DNA from 4 places in the Marinihelvus fidelis genome. Region 2 is predicted to be linked to each of the others. Evidence: predicted binding sites of a transcription regulator. Region 2 holds the regulator's gene; each other region holds the start of a gene.
The links. The regulator sigma-54, encoded in region 2, starts transcription at its own class of promoters, with help from an activator protein. The targets are predictions, from matches to a motif close to TGGCANGNTNCNTGCTT.
Positions count from the first base shown of each region.

Region 1: F3N42_RS14300 (CmpA/NrtA family ABC transporter substrate-binding protein) is a predicted target of sigma-54. The motif match lies at 693-709, and genes of this name have one in related genera.
Region 3: F3N42_RS14310 (ANTAR domain-containing response regulator) is a predicted target of sigma-54. The motif match lies at 1,999-2,015, and genes of this name have one in related genera.
Region 4: F3N42_RS12440 (PspC domain-containing protein) is a predicted target of sigma-54. The motif match lies at 3,679-3,695, and genes of this name have one in related genera.

Region 1 is NZ_VYXP01000011.1:56,721-62,832, reverse strand. It holds gene F3N42_RS14305 (CmpA/NrtA family ABC transporter substrate-binding protein) at 1-554, shown strand, start outside; gene F3N42_RS14300 (CmpA/NrtA family ABC transporter substrate-binding protein) at 887-2,266, shown strand; gene F3N42_RS14295 (ABC transporter permease) at 2,282-3,277, shown strand; gene F3N42_RS14290 (ABC transporter ATP-binding protein) at 3,312-4,172, shown strand; gene F3N42_RS14285 (alginate export family protein) at 4,172-5,383, shown strand; gene nirB (nitrite reductase large subunit NirB) at 5,405-6,112, shown strand, end outside.
Region 2 is NZ_VYXP01000002.1:460,088-466,199, forward strand. It holds gene F3N42_RS03445 (KpsF/GutQ family sugar-phosphate isomerase) at 1-496, shown strand, start outside; gene F3N42_RS03450 (KdsC family phosphatase) at 497-1,036, shown strand; gene lptC (LPS export ABC transporter periplasmic protein LptC) at 1,036-1,602, shown strand; gene lptA (lipopolysaccharide transport periplasmic protein LptA) at 1,583-2,131, shown strand; gene lptB (LPS export ABC transporter ATP-binding protein) at 2,133-2,852, shown strand; gene F3N42_RS03470 (RNA polymerase factor sigma-54) at 2,870-4,330, shown strand; gene hpf (ribosome hibernation-promoting factor, HPF/YfiA family) at 4,496-4,822, shown strand; gene ptsN (PTS IIA-like nitrogen regulatory protein PtsN) at 4,862-5,317, shown strand; gene hprK (HPr(Ser) kinase/phosphatase) at 5,328-6,112, shown strand, end outside.
Region 3 is NZ_VYXP01000011.1:62,860-66,208, reverse strand. It holds gene F3N42_RS14325 (alpha/beta hydrolase) at 1-1,261, shown strand, start outside; gene F3N42_RS14320 (hypothetical protein) at 1,255-1,533, opposite strand; gene F3N42_RS14315 (hypothetical protein) at 1,530-1,829, opposite strand; gene F3N42_RS14310 (ANTAR domain-containing response regulator) at 2,085-2,687, shown strand; gene F3N42_RS14305 (CmpA/NrtA family ABC transporter substrate-binding protein) at 2,695-3,349, shown strand, end outside.
Region 4 is NZ_VYXP01000007.1:122,081-128,192, forward strand. It holds gene F3N42_RS12420 (acyltransferase family protein) at 1-517, opposite strand, end outside; gene F3N42_RS12425 (M23 family metallopeptidase) at 530-1,504, opposite strand; gene F3N42_RS12430 (L-serine ammonia-lyase) at 1,506-2,885, opposite strand; gene F3N42_RS12435 (glutaredoxin family protein) at 2,967-3,206, shown strand; gene F3N42_RS12440 (PspC domain-containing protein) at 3,325-3,639, opposite strand; gene F3N42_RS12445 (DegV family protein) at 3,864-5,690, shown strand; gene plsY (glycerol-3-phosphate 1-O-acyltransferase PlsY) at 5,687-6,112, shown strand, end outside.

The sequences.
Region 1 (6,112 bases), on a different contig from region 2:
CGAACCAGGCCGCGCATCACAACATGCTGATGGCGCTGCTGGAAGCGGGCCGCTGGATCGAGGATCCGGACAACCTGGACGAACTGGTCGCCCTGTTGGCGCGGCCGGAGTACGTCGACCTGCCGGCATCGGTGCTACGGCATTCGCTCGCCGGCGAAATCGCCCCCACCCTGGACGCGCCGCGTCGCGCCGTGCCCGGCTTCCACGTGTTCAGCCGCTACACGGCGAACTATCCGTGGTGCTCCCACGCGCAGTGGTTCCTGTCGCAGATGGTTCGCTGGGGCCATGTCGCGCCGGATATCGATATTCCCGCCGTGGCCCGCGAGGTATACCTTCCAGGGGTCTACCGGCAGGCCGCGGAAGACCTGGGCTTCGAAGTGCCGCGGCTGGAATGCAAGGACGAGGGCCATCACGACAGCGCCTACGAGATCGCCGGCCTGCGGCTGGGTCCGGACCGGTTTATCGACGGCGAAACTTTCGAGCCGGAACGGCTGGGCGCGTACCTTAAACGGCAGCGTTCCAGGGACATGGCGCTGCAGGATGACGGCGCCTAGCGCGCACGGTTTTGGTGACGGCGCACCACCCTGACGCGTCGTCATGGTGCCAATCTTCCCATCGCCACCGTTCAAAGTGAGAGGCGAGTTGCTCACAAGATATTGTTTTATAACGACATCAATAGATTTTCCCTGTTCTGGCACAAATATGGCATTGAATAGGGTGTGAATCCGCCTTCCGGGCCTGGGGGTCCAGGGCGCATTCCAGGGGTCAATGGCGACCCCAACTGCAAAGACGCTTCTTCCGGCTGCCGCCCGCTGTGGGCCACGCCGGCAATCTCGTTGACCAGCGTTGAGCGGGCCAGTGCCCGTGAACGTAAATGGAGAGAATGATGGAAGCAATCCACGTATTCATGGTTCGGGTCGTCTGTGGCGCCGCCGCATTGACAGTCGCGTTGACGGCACCCGTGGCCGCCGCTGAACTCGGCTGGCCCGAAAAGGAAGAACTCACCTTCGGCTTTATCAAGCTGACCGACATGGCGCCCATCGCCATTGCCTACGAAAAGGGCTATTTCGAGGACGAGGGGCTGTACGTCACGATCGAGGCGCAGGCCAACTGGAAGGTTTTGCTGGACGGCGTCATCGACGGCCGCCTGGACGGCGCCCACATGCTCGCCGGCCAGCCGCTGGCGGCGACCATCGGCTTTGGCACCCAGGCGCATATCATCACGCCGTTTTCCATGGACCTGAATGGCAACGGCATCACCGTGTCGAACGCCGTCTGGGACGCCATGAAACCGCATGTGCCGAAGCAGGCCGACGGCCGGCCCGCGCACCCCATCAGCGCCTCGGCCCTGAAGCCGGTGATCGACCAGTACCGCGCAGAGGGCAAGCCGTTCAACATGGGCATGGTCTTTCCGGTGTCCACGCACAACTACGAACTGCGCTACTGGCTGGCGGCCGGTGGCGTGCACCCGGGCTTCTACGCGCCTCACAAAGGCGATATTTCCGGCCAGCTCGAGGCCGAGGCGCTGCTGTCGGTGACCCCCCCGCCGCAGATGCCCGCCACCCTGGAGGCCGGCACCATCTACGGCTACTGCGTGGGTGAGCCGTGGAACCAGCAGGCCGTGTTCAAGGGCATCGGCGTGCCGGTCATCACCGACTACGAGATCTGGAAGAACAACCCGGAGAAGGTCTTCGGCATCACCGCCGAATTCGCCGAGAAGTACCCCAACACCACCATTCGCCTGACCCGTGCGTTGATCCGCGCTGCCATGTGGCTGGACGCCAACGCCAACGCTAACCGGCCCGAAGCGGTGCAGATCCTGTCGCAGTCGCAGTACGTGGGCGCGGACGCCGAGGTCATCGCCAACTCGATGACCGGCACGTTCGAATATGAGAAGGGCGACCGCCGCGAGGTACCGGACTTCAACGTGTTTTTCCGCTACTTCGCCACCTACCCGTACTACTCGGACGCCGTTTGGTACCTGACGCAGATGCGCCGCTGGGGGCAGATCGACGCCGACCAGCCGGACAGCTGGTACCGCGAGGTGGCCGAGAAGGTCTACCGCCCGGACCTGTACGCCGTCGCGGCAAAGTCGCTGGTGGCCGAAGGCCTGGCCGACGCCGCCGACTTTCCTGATTTTTCCACCGAAGATGGCTACCGCGCCCCGCAGTCGGAGTTCATCGACGGCATCGAATACGACGGTACGCGCCCGAACGCCTATATCGACAGCTTTCCCATCGGCCTGAAAACCGGGGACCGGTTGTAACCGGAGACCAAGGACATGAACAAAACCGTGACATTGCATCAATCCACCGGCCTGGCCGCGCTGCCGGCTCCCGTGCGGCGACTGCTGGGCATCGGTGTGAAGAACGTGGTCGTGCCCCTGCTGGGTATCGTCCTGTTCCTGGGCGCCTGGTCGATGGCCGCGCGCAACATCGACACCTCGCTGGGGCAGTTTCCGGGCCCGGCCACGGTGGCGCAGCAATTCGGCTCGCTGGTCAGCGAGCATCGCGCCGAGCGTGAGAAAGCCGAGGCGTTCTACCAGCGCCAGGAAGAGCGCAACGCCGAACGGCTGGCCCTGGACCCTACCTACGAGGCAAAGATCCGCCCCTACACCGGCAAGGAAACCTTCTTCGACCAGATCCGCACCAGCCTGGTGACGGTGATGTGCGGGTTCGCGCTGGCCGCGGTCATCGCCATTCCATTCGGCATCGCCATCGGCCTGTCCGAGACGCTGTACACGGCGGTCAACCCGGTGATCCAGGTGTTGAAACCGATCTCGCCGCTAGCCTGGCTGCCGATGGTGACGATGGTGGTCAGCGCGTTGTACGTGAGCGCCGACCCGGTGGTGCCGAAGTCGTTCCTGAACTCGATGATCACGGTCACCTTGTGCTGCCTGTGGCCGATGCTGATCAACACCGCCGTGGGCGTGGCCTCGATCAGCCAGGACCTGGTGAATGTCAGCCGGGTACTGAGCCTGCCGCCGCTGACCCATGTGCGCAGGATCGTGCTGCCCGCCGCGGTGCCGGCTATTTTTACCGGTATGCGACTGTCCATTGGCATCGCCTGGATGGTGCTGATCGCCGCCGAGATGCTGGCGCAGAATCCTGGCCTGGGCAAATTCGTCTGGGACGAGTTCCAGAACGGCAGCTCCGATTCGCTGGGTCGGATCCTGACCGCGGCCATCGTCATCGGCTTTATCGGCTTTTTGCTGGATCGCGGCATGCTGACCATCCAGCGCTTTGTTTCCTGGGATCGCAACAGTGCGGCCCGCTGACCGCCAGCCGGCGCCGCGAGGAGGGCGCAACGCCATGGAACCCAACAACGACATGATTCTTGATATCAGCCACATTGACGTGGTGTTCCCCACCCCCAAGGGCGCGTTCCAGGCCCTGAAGGACGTCGACCTGCAGATCAATCGTGGTGAGTACATTTCGATCATCGGTCACTCCGGCTGTGGCAAGTCCACGGTGCTGAACGCGGTAGCCGGCCTGACCGAGACCGCTCGCGGCGGGGTCATCCTGAATGGCCGTGAAGTCACCCGCCCGGGTCCCGAGCGCGCCATGGTGTTCCAGAACCATTCGCTGCTGCCGTGGCTGACCGCCTACCAGAACGTGGAACTGGCGGTGAGACAAGTATTCGGCAAGACCAGGTCGAAGGCCGAGCAGAAGGACTGGATCGAACACAACCTGCGACTGGTGCACATGGACCACGCCATGCACAAGCGGCCGTCGGAGATATCCGGTGGCATGAAGCAGCGCGTCGGCATTGCCCGGGCACTGTCCATGCAGCCCGACATCCTGCTGCTGGACGAGCCGTTCGGCGCGCTGGACGCGCTCACCCGCTCCAGCCTGCAGGACTCGATGATGGAGATCACGGCGGAGCTCAACAACACCGTGATCATGGTCACCCATGACGTCGACGAGGCGGTGCTGCTGTCGGATCGCATCGTCATGATGACCAATGGCCCGGCCGCCACGGTGGGCGAGATCCTGGATATCCCGTTGCCGCGCCCGCGCGAACGCATGGCCCTGGTGGAGGACCCCACCTACGTGCACTGCCGTTCCGAGGTGCTGCGATTCCTGTATGAGAAACAGCGCAAGGTCGAGGCGATCGAGCGCGGCAAGGGCGAGACGGCGAAGGCCGACGCCCGCGAATCGAAGGTGGCGTGATGAACAGGACCTGCACATTCACAATCGCGCTGGCGCTCGCAACCGCGGTGCCGGCACTGGCTGAAGAATCCTCCACACTGGGCGAGGCCGTTACCGGTGGCAAGCTCATTGCCGACTTCAACCTGCGCCTGGAAACCGTCGAGCAGGACAACGCGCTGAAAGACGCGACGGCGCTGACGCTGCGCTCCATCCTGGGCTGGCAGACCGGTGCCTGGCACGGGTTCTCCGCCGGCGCCGCGTTCCATGACAGCCGCCCGGTGTTCGGGGTCAGTGATTACTCGGTGCCGCAGACGGGTTACAAGCCGGGCGAGTACTCGGTGATTGCCGACCCGGAGACGACGGAAGTCGACCAGGCCTGGCTGCAGTACGCCAGCGGTGAGTTCAGCGTCCGCGCCGGCCGCCAGGTCATCAACCTGGATGACCAGCGCTTCGTCGGCTCGGTGGGCTGGCGCCAGGACCGCCAGACCTTCGACGCCGCGCAGGTGAAGTGGTCGCCGGCAGAGAAGGTAACGCTGCTGTACGCCTATCTGGACAAGCGCAATCGCATCTTCGCCAAAGACCAGGACATCGATTCGTCGGATCACCTGCTGAACGCCAGCTGGAAGACCTCGGTGGGCACGCTCACCGGTTTCGGTTACCTGCTGGAGAACGACGACGTGAGCGCGGATGGCCCGGATACCTGGGGCCTGCGCTTTAACGGCAAGCGACAGCTGGATGGCTTCGGCTTCCTGTACGCCGCCTCCTGGGCCACGCAGTCGGCCGATGACGGTCCGGTGTCGGTGGACGCGGACTACCTGTTCTTCGAGGCCGGTGCGGCATTCGAAACACTGACGGTCAAAGCCGGCTACGAGGTACTGGGCTCCGACAACGGCGTCTACGGCTTTTCCACGCCGCTGGCCACGCTGCACAAGTTCAACGGCTGGTCGGACCAGTTCCTGTCGACCCCGGCCGAGGGCCTGCGCGACCTGTACGCCAGCCTCAGCGGCAAGCTGCTGGGTGGTGGCTGGACGGTGGCCTGGCACGACTTCGAGGCCGATCAGTCCAGCGCCGCGGTCAGTGATTTCGGCAGCGAACTGGACCTGGTCTACACCCGCAAGTTTGCCGACCACTTCACGGCCGGCCTGAAGTACGCGCGCTTTGATGCCGGCCCCACGGCCGGTGGCCGCGTTGACACCGACAAGTTCTGGGCCTGGATTGGCGCGGCCTTCTGAACCGGTACGGAGGAACGAGACATGAGTGACAAGAAAACACTGCTGGTCGCAGGTAATGGCATGGTCGGCCAGCATTTCCTGGAGGCCGCCGTCGAGGCCGGCCTGGGCGAGCGCTACGACATCACTGTTATCGGCGAGGAGCCGCGCCCGGCCTACGACCGCGTGCGCCTGAGCGAGTACTTCTCCGGCGTCGGCGCCGAGGGCCTGTCGCTGACCACAATGGAATGGTTCGCCGACAACGACATCACCACGTGCATGGGTGTAAAAGTCGACGCCATCGACCGCGATGGCCGCCGCGTCACCCTCAGCGACGGCTCGGTCATGCACTACGACCGCCTGGTCCTGGCCACCGGCTCCTACGCGTTCGTGCCGCCCATCGAGGGCATCGACCGCCCCGAGTGCTTCGTCTACCGCACCATCGAGGACCTGGACGCCATCATCGCCGCCGGCGGCGCGGCCCGATCCGGCGCCGTGCTGGGCGGCGGCCTGTTGGGCCTGGAAGCGGCCAACGCGCTGAAGAACCTGGGCCTGGATGCTCACGTCATCCAGTTCGCGTCGACGCTGATGGAAGTGCAGCTCGACGGCGACGGCGGCCGCATGCTGGAATCGAAGATCGGCGACCTGGGCGTGAAGGTGCGTACCAACAGCAACACCCGCGCCATCGTCGACGGCGATGATCACCGGCTCAGGCTGGAGTTTGCCGATGGCGGTCACCTGGAAACCGACCTG
Region 2 (6,112 bases):
GGCCGCGCTGGTCATGGGCGACGCGCTGGCGGTGTCACTGCTGGAATCACGCGGCTTTACCCGCGAGGATTTCGCCCGCTCGCATCCGGCAGGCCAACTCGGCCGCCGGCTGATCATTCGTATCTCCGACCTGATGCACAGCGGCGACGCCATGCCGGTCACCCGCCCCGGCGCGACCGTGACCGAGGCCATCGTCGAGATGACCGGCAAGCGCCTGGGCATGACCGCCGTGGTCGATAACGATGACCGGGTACAGGGCGTGTTCACCGATGGCGACCTGCGCCGGGCGCTGGAAAAAGGCATCGACCCGCGCACGGCGCTGATCGACGAAGTCATGACCCGCAACGGCAAGTCGATCGGCCCGGATGCACTGGCCGTGGACGCCGTCCAGATCATGCAGGATCACAAGATCCAGGGCCTGCTCGTCATCGATGATGACGGCCGGTTGGCGGGAATCCTGAACTTCCATGACCTGCTGCAGGCCGGGGTGGTCTGAGTGCCCAATTATGACCCGCAACTGCTGGCGCGCGCGGCCCGGGTCCGGCTGCTGGCACTGGATGTCGACGGTGTCCTCACCGATGGCCGCCTGTACTTTGACAACGCCGGCAACGAAATGAAGGCCTTCCACACCGGTGACGGCCTGGGCCTGAAAACCCTGCAGGCCACCGGCGTAACGCTGGCGCTGATCACCGGGCGTTCGTCGGACATCGTCACCCGGCGCGCGGCGGCGCTGGGCATCCGCCATGTTTACCAGGGCAGCGACAATAAGCTCGACGCCTGGCGCGATCTGCAGGCCGCCACCGGCATCGCCGACGATGACTGTGCCTATGCCGGCGACGACTGGATCGACCTGCCCATCCTCTCGCGGGTGGGCCTGGCCATCAGCGTTCCCAACGGCGACGAAGCGGTCCGCAAGCGCGCCCACTGGGTGACGCCAAGGGCCGGCGGCGAAGGCGCCGCACGTGATATCTGCAACCTGTTGCTGGCCGCGCAAGGCCATCTCGACCCCGCCATCGCCCGGTACCTGCCATCATGATGTCACCGCGCACCCGCCGGGGCATCATCCTGCTGGGCGGCCTCTGTCTGCTCAGTTTCTGGGCGTCGCGCCAGGACACGGACGGCGAAGGCGGACCGATCAAGGGCCTGGACACGCGCCTGGACTACGCCCTCGGCAACTTCAGGATGCTGGCCTACGATGAGCAGGGCACGCCGGTGGTGACGCTGTGGGCGCCGCGGCTGGCCAACGACGCGGCCACCGGCATCGGCGAACTCGACTCGCCCCGCGCCGAACTGCACCACGAGGGCTTCCGCTGGAACATTGACGCGCAACACGCGACGATATCCAGCGACCGTGAGATCATCCAGTTTTCCGGTAACGTACGCATGGTCAGGGAATCCGGCGAACCATCCGACCACCTGGAAATCGAATCCAGTGAAGTGATGCTGGAAGTGACACCCCGGCTGGCGTCATCGGACCAGTGGGTCGATGTCGCCGACCCGGCAGGAAAGATGCGGGCACTGGGCTTCAGTGTCGACATGCTGACCAACCATTACCATCTTGAGAGCGGAATTACAGGAACGTATGAGATCCAGGCGAATTGATCGATGGGCCGCGGCCACCCTGCTGCTGGCCACCCTGAATGCCGCCGCGCTGCAGACCGACCGGCAGCAGCCGCTCGACGTCAAGGCGGACTCCGGCGACGGCACGTTTGGTGACGGTGTCACCGTGCTCAGTGGCAATGTCGAGGTCAACCAGGGCACCCTGCACATCACCGCTGACCGCGCGTCGGTGGAGAAACTCGACGGCAAGGTTCGCCTGGTCACGCTGCAGGGCCAGCCGGCCGTGCTTGAACAGGAAATCGAGGAACAGGGCCTGGTGCGCGCCGAGGCCCGGACCATCACCTACCAGGTGGGTGACGGCCTGGTGAACCTGAATGGCGAGGCCGACGTGACTCACCCGCAATACCACATTACCGGCGACGCACTGACCTACGACCTGAACAAGCAGCACTTCCAGGGCGTGGGCGGCGATACCGGCGATGGTCGCATCCGCATTCGCATGGACCCGGAAGTGGCCGACGAGGCCGCGGCCTCACCGGCGACCCCGGACGACGGGAACGACGGCCACTGACGTGCTGGTTACCGAGAGCCTGCACAAGTCGTACCGCAAGCGCGAAGTCGTCCGCGGCGTCAGCATGCGCGTCGAACCGGGCAAGGTGGTCGGGCTGCTGGGCCCCAACGGCGCCGGCAAGACCACCTGCTTCTACATGATTGTCGGCCTGATCCCGGCCAGTCACGGCAGCATCAAGGTCGACGACATCGATATCACGCACGAGCCGGTCAACGTCCGTGCACACCTGGGCGTTGGCTACCTGCCGCAGGAAGCCTCGATCTTCCGCAAGATGTCGGTGCGCGACAACGTGCTGTCGATCCTGGAGATGCGCCCCGACCTGGACGCCGAGGCCCGCGAGGACCAGTTGCAGTCGCTGCTGGAAGAACTGGGCGTGGCGCACCTGTCCGAGCAATCCGGCATCAGCCTGTCGGGCGGCGAGCGGCGGCGGGTGGAAATCGCCCGGGCACTGGCCACGCGGCCGCGCTTTATCCTGCTGGACGAGCCGTTCGCCGGCGTCGACCCCATTTCCGTGGGCGAGATCCAGAACATCGTCGAGCACCTGACCGACCGCGGCATCGGCGTGCTGATCACCGACCACAACGTCCGTGAGACCCTGGGCATCTGCGACCATGCCTACATTCTCAACGAGGGCCGGATCCTGGCCGAGGGCGCGCCGGACGTGGTGCTGGACAACGAAGACGTGCGCAACGTCTACCTGGGCCAGGCCTTCCGGCTGTAGGCGGGGTACGAAGCGTCATGGTCGATCATTCACTGCAATTACGCCTGAGCCAGAAGCTGGCGCTGGCGCCGCAGTTGCAACAGGCCATCCGCCTGCTGCAACTCACCCGTATCGAGCTGCGCGAACACCTGCAGGCCACCGTCGAGGCCAACCCGCTGCTGGACTTCGACGAGCCGGGTGGCGAGGCCGCGGCCGACAGCGCGGACGACTGGGACACGCCCTCCCAGGGTGAAGACAGCAGCGCCGCGGCCGATGACCCCTACGGCGACTACGACGACCAGTGGGGCGAAGACATGGGCGGCGGCGAACAGTGGGCCGAGGCCGGCTTCAGCGTCGAGCGCGAGAACCAGATCGCCGACGAGTCCGGCGATTCGCTGCGCGACCACCTGATGTTCCAGGTCGAGCTGGGCCAGTTCAATGACCGCGACGCCGCCATCGCCACCGCGATCATCTTCGCGCTCGATGAAGACGGCTACCTGCTCGACAGCATCGACGATATCCGCGACTCCCTGCTGCCCGACCTGGAAACCGACGAGGCCGAGATCCGCGCGGTCATGCGCCGCGTCCAGCGCATGGAGCCCGTCGGCGTGGCCACCAATGGCCCGGCCGAATGCATCCGCGTGCAGCTGGCCGTGCTGCCGGCCTCGACGCCCGGCCGCGACCTGGCCCAGCGCGTGGCGCGGGACTACATCGACCTGGTGGCCGACGCCGAGCTCGAACGCCTGAAGCGCGAAACCGGTGCCGGTGACGACGACCTCGAAACCGCGCTGGACCTGATCCGTTCGCTGGAGCCCCGCCCCGGCGCGCGCTACGACAACCGCCAGCAGGAATACCTGGTGCCGGATGTCTACACCCGCCAGGTCGAGGGCCGCTGGGTCACCTACCTGAGCCCGGACAACGACCCGCGCCTGAAGCTCAACACCTACTACGTCCAGCTGCTGCGCCAGTCCGGCGGCGAGGACCGCAAGTACCTGCAGGGCCGCCTGCAGGAAGCACGCTGGCTGCTGTCCAGCCTGGAGCTGCGCAACCGCACGCTGATGAACGTGTCGCAGGCCATCGTCGACCACCAGTCCGGCTTCATGGACGACGGCGATATCGCGATGAAGCCGCTAATCCTGAAAGACATTGCCGAGCAGGTTGGCGTGCACGAATCCACGGTGTCGCGCGCCACCACCCGCAAGTACATTTTCACGCCACGCGGCCTGTTCGAGCTGAAGTACTTCTTCTCCAGCCACGTGCGCACGCTCGACGGCGGTGACATCAGCGCCATCGCGGTCAAGGCCCATATCCAGTCACTGGTCGAGGCAGAGCCCGCCAGCAAACCGCTCAGTGACCAGGAACTGTCCCGTTTATTGCGCGAAGCCGGCATCCGCGCGGCCCGCAGGACCGTGGCCAAGTACCGGGAATCCCTGGGTATCGGCTCAAGCAGCGAGCGGCGCCGTGCCTACCGTCGACTGGCCGCGCGCGCGGTGGACTAGGAAAGCGGCGTCGCCGGGTATAGAATCTGCTCATGACAGTTTCTTTGCGAAGCCGCCCGCCGCGAACCCTGTGCGGACTCTACGGACGGTTCGAACTCCAGAGTTGACCCTGAAGCTGGCCCCAGCGGGCCGGTCCCTTTCCATCTCGAAACCAGGAGAAGGAAAATGCAATTGACGATTACCGGACACCACGTCGAAGTCACCCCCGCCTTGCGCGCCTATGTCACCGAGAAAATGCAGCGCCTGTCGCGGCATTTCGACAAGGTCGTGACCGTTGATGTGATCCTGAACGTTGAGAAACACACGCAGCTGGCGGAAGCCACCGTCAACGCGGGCGGACGTACGCTGTTCGCCAATGACAACGCAGACGACATGTATGCCGCGATCGACGGCCTGGCCGACAAGATCGACCGCCAGGTGCGGCGCCTGAAAGATCGCCTGCGCGACCACCACCACGAAAAGCCTGATTACCAGGCGGCCGAGAACATCTGACCCGCGCCTGAAAAGACCGGTTACCGAGAATCAAACCCCATGCTTGTCGACGACCTGATCAGCCCGGACAGCGTACTTCCCGCCGTCCGCACCAGTAGCAAGAAACGCCTGCTGGAAGTCATCAGCAACGCGCTGGCCAACGAAGACGAAGGCCTGAGTTCGCGGGAAATCTTTGAAAGCCTGTGTGCCCGGGAACGCCTGGGCAGCACCGGGCTGGGCAATGGCGTCGCCATCCCGCACGGCCGCGTCAGCGGTTCGTCCAGGGTCCAGGCGGTGTTTATCCGCCTGGCGCGGCCACTGGCCTTCGATGCCGTCGATGGCAAACCCGTCGACCTGCTGTTCGCGCTGGCGGTGCCGGAACACTGCACCAGTGACCACCTGAAGCTGCTGGCCGAGATCGCCGAGAAATTCAGCGACCAGGAACTGCTGGAACGCCTGCGTAACACCGAAGACGCCACCGAGCTCGCGCAGCTCCTGTCACGAACCCGGCACTGACCGCGGAACGGTGACCCGCACGCTCACAGCCCAGGACCTGTTCGACAAGCTCAGGCAGCGGCTGGACCTGCACTGGGTGACCCAGCCGGGCGATCACGACGCCGCGGTGCTTTCCGACCGCGACATGTCGGCCCGCCCGGCACTGGCCGGCTACCTGAACCTGATTCACCCGAACCGGGTGCAGGTGCTGGGCGTTGAGGAACTCGACTACCTGGCCTCGCTGCCCGCAGACAGCCGCGGCGATACCATCGCCGCGATCTTCAGGCCCGACCTGCTGGCCATTGTCGTGGGCGGCGCCCATGACATCCCCAATGACCTGGCCGAGGCCGCCGCGCAGGCCGGCAAACCCCTGCTGGCGTCGGGCAAGTCCAGTTACGAGCTGGTGAATTTCCTGCAGTACCACATCTCACGAGTCCTGGCCCGCCGCTGCACCATGCACGGCGTGTTCATGGAGGTGTTCACAATCGGCGTGCTGATCTCGGGCGATGCCGGCAGCGGCAAGAGCGAACTGGCGCTGGAACTGCTCAACCGCGGGCACCGGCTGATTGCCGACGACGCGCCCGAGTTCACGCAGATTTCGCCGGAAATCATCGATGGCTCCTGCCCGGAGGTCATCCAGGACTGCCTGGAGGTACGCGGACTGGGCGTGCTCAACGTGCGGGAGATGTTCGGCGACGCCACCATCAAGCTGAACAAGTTCCTGCGCCTGATTATCCACCTGAAGATTCCCGAAGACGCCAGCCGCCCGCCCGAGGTGGACCGCCTTCGCGGTGACGCGACCACGCGCCGGGTGCT
Region 3 (3,349 bases), on a different contig from region 2:
GATTACCCGGTCCGGTGAAATGCTTGCCGAGGCAGTTGAACACTGGCCGGCGCTGTCACGCTTTGACCCGGCCAGCCCCACCTACGACCGGCAGTTCACACCTGACTGGAATCACACCGTGGAACTGGTGCCACCGCGCCCCGTGGGTGGGGCGGTGTTGCTTCATGGCCTTTCCGATTCCCCTTACAGCCTGCGCGCCGTCGCTCTGCGGCTTCATGACCTGGGCTTTCACGTGGTGGCGCCGCGCCTGCCCGGCCACGGATTGTTCCCCGGCGCCCTGAACGACGCCCGCTGGCAACACTGGCACAAGGTCACGGCATTGTCGGCGCGGCATCTTCGCGAATCACTGGGCGAGGACGCGCCCGTCATCATGGTGGGTTACTCAAATGGCGCTGCTCTCGCCATGGACCACGCGCTGTCGGCGATCGAGCACCCGGACGCTCCGGACTATGTCCTGCCCGACCGCATGGTGTTCCTGTCACCGGCCCTGGCGGTGACACGATTCGCGCGCCTGGGTGCGGCCATGGAAACACTGGCCCGTTTGCCGGGGCTGGAGGGGCTGGCCTGGAACAGCGTGGTGCCGGAGTTCGACCCGGTGAAGTACAACTCGTTTCCGGTACGCGCTGGTTACGAGATCGAGGTCCTGCTCGACCACGTCGAACGGCGACTGGCGCGCTTTTACGAGGATGGCCGGCTGGACGCCCTGCCGCCGGTGCTGACACTGCAATCGGTGGTCGACGACACTGTCCCACCCGGGCCGTCGCTGCACCGGCTGTATGACCGGGTTCACGATGAGCGCAGCGAGCTTGTCCTGTTCGATACCAACCGGGAAACCCGTGTCGAGGGTTTCCTGACACCGCAGGGTGATCACCTGGCTCAACTGTTCAGCCCGGATGCCGTCCGTGACTTCAGCGTCACCCTGGTGACTAACCGCAAGGGGCCAGATGGCGCGATGCGCGAGGTCGAGGCGGTCACCCGGTCCGCCGGCCAGTCGCAAACCACCCGGAGCCCGTTGGGGCTGGTGTGGCCTGACAACATCTATTCCCTTTCCCATGTTGCCGTCCCGTTCCCGCCGGACGACCCGGTCTACGGCGATGATGCGTCTGACGGGCTGCGGATGGGCGGCCTGGCCGTGAAAGGTGAACGTGGCGCCCTGCAGGTGCCGGCCGACCTGCTGGCCCGCCTGCGTTACAACCCTTTTCATGACTACCTTGAGCAACGGCTGGAAGCGTTTGTCCAGCCGCTGATCGCCGATCAGTGAATCGATCGCGGCGTCGAGCCGCAGCGTTCCGCAAAGCTGCCCCGTGCGCGCCAGCCGTTCAGCTGAGCCGCGCATTGCCTGTGCAGTTCCGGGAATAACGTAATCAGCGGGTGCTCCAGAAGCTTCACCAGCTGGCCGGCGACGGCCAGCGCCAGGCCGCAGCACGGCGCCTGCGAGTAGCGGTGCATCAGCGCGAACAACTGCGCCTGCATCTGGTCGAGTGGCTCGTGGTCGGTCGATAGGTCTTGCGAGTCAGTGTCCGCTGCGGTCATGACGGCTCCTGTGCGGGGTAGTGTTGCCGTGCCTGCTGGTACCGGGCGAGCAGGGCGCGAGCCAGCCTGCCGACGGTCCGGCGCCGGCGTGCTTCCAGGCTCTCCTGCGCCGAGAGCATGAACAGGTCGCGAAGCAGGCGCCGGGTGTCGGCCTGTTCCAGCTCGAAATCGGCGGCGTTCAGGGGGAACTGCTCGAGGACGTCGCGGAGATCATCCAGGCTCCAGCGCAGGAACAGGCAGCCGTTGCGGGTTCGCAGGCAGCGCATCTTGTGGTGGTTGGCGAGGGTGGCGGTCATCTCGTGTAGTCGCTCCCGTGGGTCATCGCTATTTACGATAATGATAATCATTATCAATAAGACCAATGGTCGCGTCAAGCCAGTACATTCGGCGCGGTCAATGCCCCGAGTTGGTGCGCGCGTCGGTGGAGCGCCCGGCCGAAAAGGCGACGACGGCTCGGTTTCGGCTTGGCCCGCATCTTGCTTTATTTACCCTGGCATAACACCAACAAGCCCGGCACGCCGGGCAACAGAACCAGGGCCAAAACGACGGCAATGCTTCGGGTCATACTCGTTGATCACATGGAATTGCGCGCCGAACTGCTGCGGCGAGCGCTGACGGAACAGGGCCACGAGGTGATCGCGGTGCTGACGTCATCGCTCGACATCCTGGAGCGGCTGGACCTGCTCGCGCCCGATGTCGTGCTGGCCGACATGCAGTCCCCGGACCGGGACACGATCGAGGATGTCCGCTTCCTGATGCACCGGCGCCCCTGCCCGGTGGTGATGTACGCCGGGGCGAGTGATCGCGAGTCCATCGCCCGGGCCATCGATGCCGGCGTCAGCGCCTATGTGACCGAGGACATCGACCCGAACGACCTGCAGCGGGTGCTGGACGAGGCCTCGCTGCGTTTCGACCAGTTCCGCACCATGCGGGACGAATTACGCGAGGCGCAAATGGCGTTGAAAAGCCGCAAGCTGGTCGACAAGGCCAAGTCGCTGCTGGTGTCACACCAGGGCCTGACCGAGCAGGATGCCCATCGCGCCCTGCAGCAGATGGCCATGAACCAGCGAATTTCCATCAGCCAGGCGGCGGACAACATCATCGCCATGCTGAAAGCCCTGCCGGAAGCGTCTTCACGACGCCGTAGCGGGTGACCCGGCGATGAAACTCCGTCTTGCCTATCTTCCGCTGACCGATGCCGCGCCCCTGGTGGTGGCGCGCGAGCTCGGGTTCTTCCGCCGCCACGGCCTGGACGTCACGCTGTCGCGTGAAGCCTCGTGGGCCAGCGTCCGTGACAAGATGCAGACCCGCGCCATCGACGGCGCGCAGATGCTGGCCACGATGCCGCTGTCGCTGTCACTGGGTGTGACCCATGCGCCCATCCCGATGGTGACGGCCTTCGTGCTCAGCCTGAACGGCAATGCCATCACGTTCTCCGAGAGCCTGGTCAACGACCTGCGCCAGTCGTCCGGGCTGCAACCGGGCGCCGCGCCGGCCGCCGTCGGTCGCGCGCTGAAGTCGCTGGTGGAGAAGCGCCGGACACTGGGCAAGCGACGTCTGTGCTTCGCCAGCGTGTACCTGACCGCGACCCACGCGTACGCACTGCGCTACTTCCTGGCCGCCAGCGGCATTCATCCCGACCATGACGTCCGGCTCGTGGTCATCCCGCCGCCGCGCATGGTGGAAGCGCTGTCCAGCGGGCTGGTCGATGGCTGCTGCGTGGGCGAGCCCTGGAACCACCGGGCGCAGCAGGAAGGTGTGGGCCGCATTATGCTGACCAGCTTCGACGTGCATAACAACATGCCGGAAAAGACCC
Region 4 (6,112 bases), on a different contig from region 2:
ACTGGTTGTACAGGGCCAGGCCCAGCACCAGGGCAAACGCCATGATGATCAACGCCGGTCGCCGCCGGCCGCCCACCGCGATGGCCAGCGTAAACGCGGTGTAGAAAATCATCTCGAAAACCAGCGTCCAGGCCACCGGGATCAGCATTTTCGGCATGGAAATGGGCCACAGGACCAGTGAGCCCGGCAGGTCCACGCGCGTCAGCCGTGCAGGGTCGGTCACCGCGAAGACCAGCAGGGCCAGCAGGCAGAAGGGCCAGTAACCGGAGTAGATCCGGGCCACGCGGCGGCGGGCGAAGCGCCAGGCATCCGCGGGCCCCGCCTCGTTCTTCGTGGTCCAGGCCATGATGAAACCCGAAATCACGAAGAACAGGTCGACGCCGGCGAAGCCGGCCCGTTCACCAAAGCCGAACAGCCAGCCCAACTCGTGCCCCGTGGCACGCACGTGCGCGGCCTCGTGAAACAGCACGACCAGCATCGCGGCCGCAAAGCGCAGGAACTGGATGTTGACCAGCATGCTGTCGGGCGCCTAGTGCGAAGCCGGTGAAGCGGCAGGGTTGGGAGGCCCCGCGAGGACGCCTTCCAGCAGCTGTGGCCGGTCCGGGTCCATCAGGCCGCCGGTGGGCAGGCGAAAGCGGAACGGCAGCGATTCCAGCGCCATGCCGACATTCAGTTGCACGACGAAATGAAGGTGCGGTCCGGATGAATATCCGCTGTTGCCGGAGTTGGCGATCCAGAACCCGGTGGGCACCCGCATGCCCGGCGCCACCCTGACGCTGTTCGCCTGCAGGTGGGCATAGACGGCCATGCTGCCATCGTCGTGCAGGATGCGGACGTGGTTGGCGCGGGTGAGGTACTTCGCTTCCTGGCGGCCCTCGCCGTGGTAGTTCTCTTCGACATCCATGATCACGCCGGCTCGGGCGGCCAGGATGGGCGTGCCCAACGGCATGGCGATGTCGACGGCGTACTGGCTGGCACCGTCCTTGTGGGTGGCGTCGTCATCCAGGCCCTGGGAGATGGGGTAGGCCTCGCCGCGCGCGAATGGCGGGTAGTAATCCAGGTCGTCGGGCAGGTCGGTCTTCGGCGGTCCGGGCATGGCCCGATAGGACAGCCGGTAGCTGAAGCCCTGGGCTGGGTCCGCGGCCCGCAGCCTGACCAACGGTTGCTCAGCCTGCCCGGGCAGTACGAAGCTGGCCGGCAACGGCGGGTCGGCGATGATGTTGCTGGCCTCGGCCAGGCTCAGCTCGACCTCGGCGTCACCACCATAGCGGTTGAAGAAGTAGTGCTCCGGCTCGTGCCGGTGGCCGGCCCGCCGGGCGGTGATCATCTGGCGCGGCTCGCCCTGGGTGACGAAGGTGTCGAAGGCCTGGCCGTTGTCGGATGGCGGCTTGTCACTGAAGTGCCACAGGCCATCCTCGTCCTGCCACTTGTACATGTCGCCGGCCAGTGCCGCGCCGGCGAACAGCAGCGCGGCCCACGTGCCGATGCGCGCCCCGTGAATCAACTCAGCACTCGATCACGTTGACGGCCAGGCCGCCCCGCGACGTTTCCTTGTACTTGTTGCGCATGTCGCGGCCGGTCTCGCGCATGGTGCGGATGACCTTGTCCAGCGACACCTTGCCGACGCCGTCGCCGCGCATGGCCAGGCGTTGGGCGTTGATGGCCTTCACCGAGGCCATGGCGTTGCGCTCGATGCAGGGAATCTGCACCAGCCCGCCCACCGGGTCGCAGGTCAGGCCCAGGTTGTGTTCCATGCCGATCTCGGCGGCGTTCTCCACCTGCGAGACCGAGCCGCCCATGGCCGCGGTCAGGCCGCCGGCCGCCATTGAGCAGGCCACGCCCACTTCGCCCTGGCAGCCGACCTCGGCGCCGGAGATCGACGCGTTGAGCTTGTAGAGGATACCGATGGCGCCGGCAGTGAGCAGGAACTCGATCACCCCGCCCTCGCTGGCGCCGGGAATGAATTTTTCGTAGTAGCCCATGACCGCGGGGATGATGCCCGCGGCGCCATTCGTCGGCGCGGTCACCACGCGGCCGCCGGCGGCGTTCTCCTCGTTCACGGCCAGCGCGAACAGGTTGACCCAATCCAGCGAGGTCAGGGCGTCATCGTTGCCCGGCCCTTCGCGGTCGGACAGCGCCTGGAACAGCCGCGGTGCGCGGCGCTTGACGCCCAGCGGCCCGGGCAGTTCACCGGGGCTGCGGCAGCCGCGGTCGATGCAGGCATGCATGGCGGCGTGAATCTCGAGCAGGCCGGCGCGAATGGCTTCGGGTGAGCGCCAGGCCTGCTCATTGGCCAGCATCAGCTGGCCGATGCTCAGCCCTTGTTCGCTGCACTGCGCTACGAGCTCCGCGGCGGTGCTGAACGGGTGGGCCAGCGGCGTGTCGTCAGCGACGATGCGGTCTTCCGCGGCCTCGTCATGGTTGACGACAAAACCGCCGCCGACGGAATAGAAGTCCCGTTCCAGCAACACGTCGTCGTTGATGTCGTAGGCGGTGAAGCGCATGCCATTGGAATGGTGTGGCAGCATCTCGCGCTTGCGGAACTCCAGGTCGCGCTTCTCCACGAAGGCGATGTCATGGTCGGTGGTCAGGTGGATGCGGCCCGATTCGGCGGTGTTGGCCAGCAAGCCCTCGATGGCATCGGGGTCGATGGTGTCCGGTGCCTCGCCCAGCAGGCCCAGGATGATGGCCTTGTCGGTGCCGTGGCCACGGCCGGTGTGCGCCAGTGAACCGTAAAGGCGGGTCCGGATGCGCGTGGTATCAGCCAGTTTGCCGGCCGAGGACAGCCGGCGCACGAACGTGGCCGCGGCGCGCATTGGCCCCACCGTGTGCGAGCTGGAGGGCCCGATGCCGATTTTGAACAACTCGAAGACACTGACGGCCATGCCGTTTCTCCATTGGCGGATGCGCGAATTCTACCGCCTGCGGGGGGTGCGCGCCGACTCCCGCTGCGGCATGATGCCCGCATGCGATACCTGCTCTATACCCGTCCTGACTGTCACCTGTGCGATGAGGCCGCCGACCTGGTGGCTGCCGTGGCCCCCGGCCTTGCCCTTCAAACTGTCGATATCGAGGACTCGATCGACCTGCTGGACCGCTATGGCACCCGCATTCCGGTCCTCGCCCGCGAAGCCGGTGGCGAAGAGCTGGGATGGCCATTTGACGCCGCGCGCCTGTCAGGGTTCCTTGCGTCCACACCTGGCTGACGACGCCCCTTCGCCGACGCAAAAAAAATCCCGGGACCCTTTCGGGACCCGGGCAGAGGAGAGTCGAGCTGTAATGATCCAGAGAGAGACTTGCCGCCATGCGGCCGGCCGGCGTGGATCAGTGCGCCTGGCCGAACAGGTTGCGCGCGGTGTCCGCCAGTCGGTCGGCGGCCTCGCGCAGGGTAATGAACAGGCCCTTGAACGCGCCCTGCGTGCGCTCCGAGGTCTCGTCCAGCACCAGGGCAAGGACGATGTAGGCGATGACGGTGGGCAGGGTCAGGAAGACCAGCAGCACGATGGCGATCGCGCGCAACACCCAGGGCTCCTGGCCCATGCGCCCGGCCAGGGTCTTGCAGACCCCAAACAGCAGGGGCTGTCCCGGTCGCCCATTCAGGTTGTCCCTGACGCTCTGTAAGAAATCATCCGTCGCCATTGCATTGGTCTCCAGTCGGCTTACGTGGTGAGTATATCGATGCAGGTTGCGTGCCAAATGTGCCGAAAGTCTCAGGGCCAGTGTTTTCCGGCGGTTTTGGCGCATCCGGATGGTCAACTGCGATGGCCCCCGGTGGGTTTTCACGCCAACGCATGGCCGATTTGACGATCCCGACGCGACGGCCCGAACTTTCCACCGCCGGGAACCTCGGTTAGTCTGCGCGCATGAAACGCGGACAGGTATCCCGGGACCTTGACGGTCCGACCCTGGCACGGGTGCTGTCGGCCGGCGTCCGCCACCTGTTCAGTCGCCGCGACTACATCAACCGGATCAACGTGTTCCCGGTACCGGATTCGGATACCGGCACCAACATGGCGTTTACCTTCAAGGCCATCCTCGACGCCCTGGATACCCCCGGAAAACAGAGCCTGCCCGAGGTACTGGACCGTGTCCGCCATGCCGCGGTTGACGGTGCACGCGGCAACTCCGGCGCGATCATGGCGCAATGGTTCCAGGGTTGTACCGAGGTGGCCGGTGAGCGTACCGGGCTGGACCCGGCGACGCTGGCGGCGGCCTGCGCGCGCGGTGCCGAGCAGGCCTGGAGCGCGATGGCCGAGCCCGTGCCGGGCACGCTGCCCAGCGTGCTGGAGGCCTTTTCCGATGGCATGGTTGAAGCGGCGGACCTAGCGCAAGCGGATATCGTGCGGGTCTTCGATGCCGGTGTGACGGCCGCCCAGGCGGCACTCGCCGATACCCCGAACCAGTTACCGGTACTGCGCCAGGCGGGCGTGGTTGACGCCGGCGGTCAGGGTTTCGTCGACCTGCTCGAAGGCATGCAGGCCTTTGTTGCCGACGGCACCATCGACCCCCTGGACGACGCCTGGGCCAGCGCCGCCGAGTCCGCCGACCCGGCCATGGACCACGGCCTGGACGTGGGCGATCACCAGTTCTGCACCGAGTGCGTCATCGAGGGCCAGGGCCTGGACCGGGCCGCGATCATGACCGCGCTGCAGGCGCTGGACCACAGTTCTCTGGTGGTCGCCGGCGGCGACCAGCGGGTCCGGGTGCATATCCATGTCAACCAGCCGGCGGACGTGTTCCTGGCCTGCGAGGCCTTCGGCGAGATCCGCCAGCAAAAAGCCGATGACATGCAGTGGCAGCACGGGTTGATGAACCTGGCCGGTGGCGTTGCGGTGGTCACGGACTCCGGTGCCGACCTTCCGGTCGCCGAGGTCGAGCGGCTGGGCCTGCACGTGGTGCCGGTGCGTCTAAGCTTCGGTGACCGCGAATACCTCGACGGCGTGTCGCTGAAGCCCGTCGATTTCTACCGCATGCTGGAAACCGCCACGGAACGGCCGAAGACCTCGCAGCCACCGGCCAAGGACTTTCGTCGCGTGTTCGAACTGCTGACCGTGCACGGCTATCGCGTGGTCCACGTGGGCCTGTCCGGAAAACTCAGTGGCACGACCCGCGCCGCGAGCACGGCCGCCGAGGCCATGGACCCCGGCCAGGTGACCATCTTCGATACCATGAACGCCGCCTGCGGCCAGGGCCTGCTGGCCCTGCTGGCCGCGGAAGCGGCGGCCGCCGGCAAGGACGTCGATGCCATTCTCGCGATGCTGGAACGGGTGGCCCACCGGGCCCGCACGATGGCCATGCCCAACGAGGTCAAGTCGATGGTGCGCGGCGGCCGCGTGCCGGCGTGGCTGGGCAAGATGGCCACGTGGCTGCGGCTGACGCCGATTATTGCCGACCACGACGGCAAGCTGACCGTGGTCGGCGTGGCCACCGGGCGCCGCGTGAAGCCGGCGTCACTGGCGCGCCGGGCGCTGGCCGCGATGAAGCAGGATCGTGTTTATCGCGTCATGGTGTCGCATGCCGACAACCGGGAGGGCGCGCGTGAACTGCGCCGCCTGTTGCTGGAAGGGCACCCCCGGATTCATTCCTGCCACCTGGCGGAGGCCGGCCCCGCCGTGGGCGTCCACCTGGGGCGTGGCGGGCTTATCATCGGCTTTATGCCGGAACACCGAGAACTGGAGCACGAGACGTGACCGAGGCCATGGTCGAAATCCTGGTGGGCTACCTGTTGGGCTCCGTGTCCGGCAGCCTGCTGCTGGGCAAGATCAAGAACATCGACATCCGCACCCACGGCAGTGGCAATGCCGGGGGTACCAACGCCCTGCGCACGCTGGGTTTTCGCTTCGCGCTGGGCGTGATCATCATCGACGTCGGCAAGGGTGTGCTGGCTGCAGGCTGGGCGCCGCACCTGCTGGGTGACGCGCCGGAGTGGCAGGTGCTGGCCTGTGGGTTCGCCGCCGTGTTCGGCCATTGCTACCCGGTGTTCCACGGTTTCCGTGGCGGCAAGGGCGCGGCCACGGCCGTGGGTGTTCTGGCCGCGGCGCAACCCTGGTTGCTGGTTCCCCTGGCGATCACCTGGGTGCTGACGTTGATCCTGAGTGGCTATGTCGGGCTG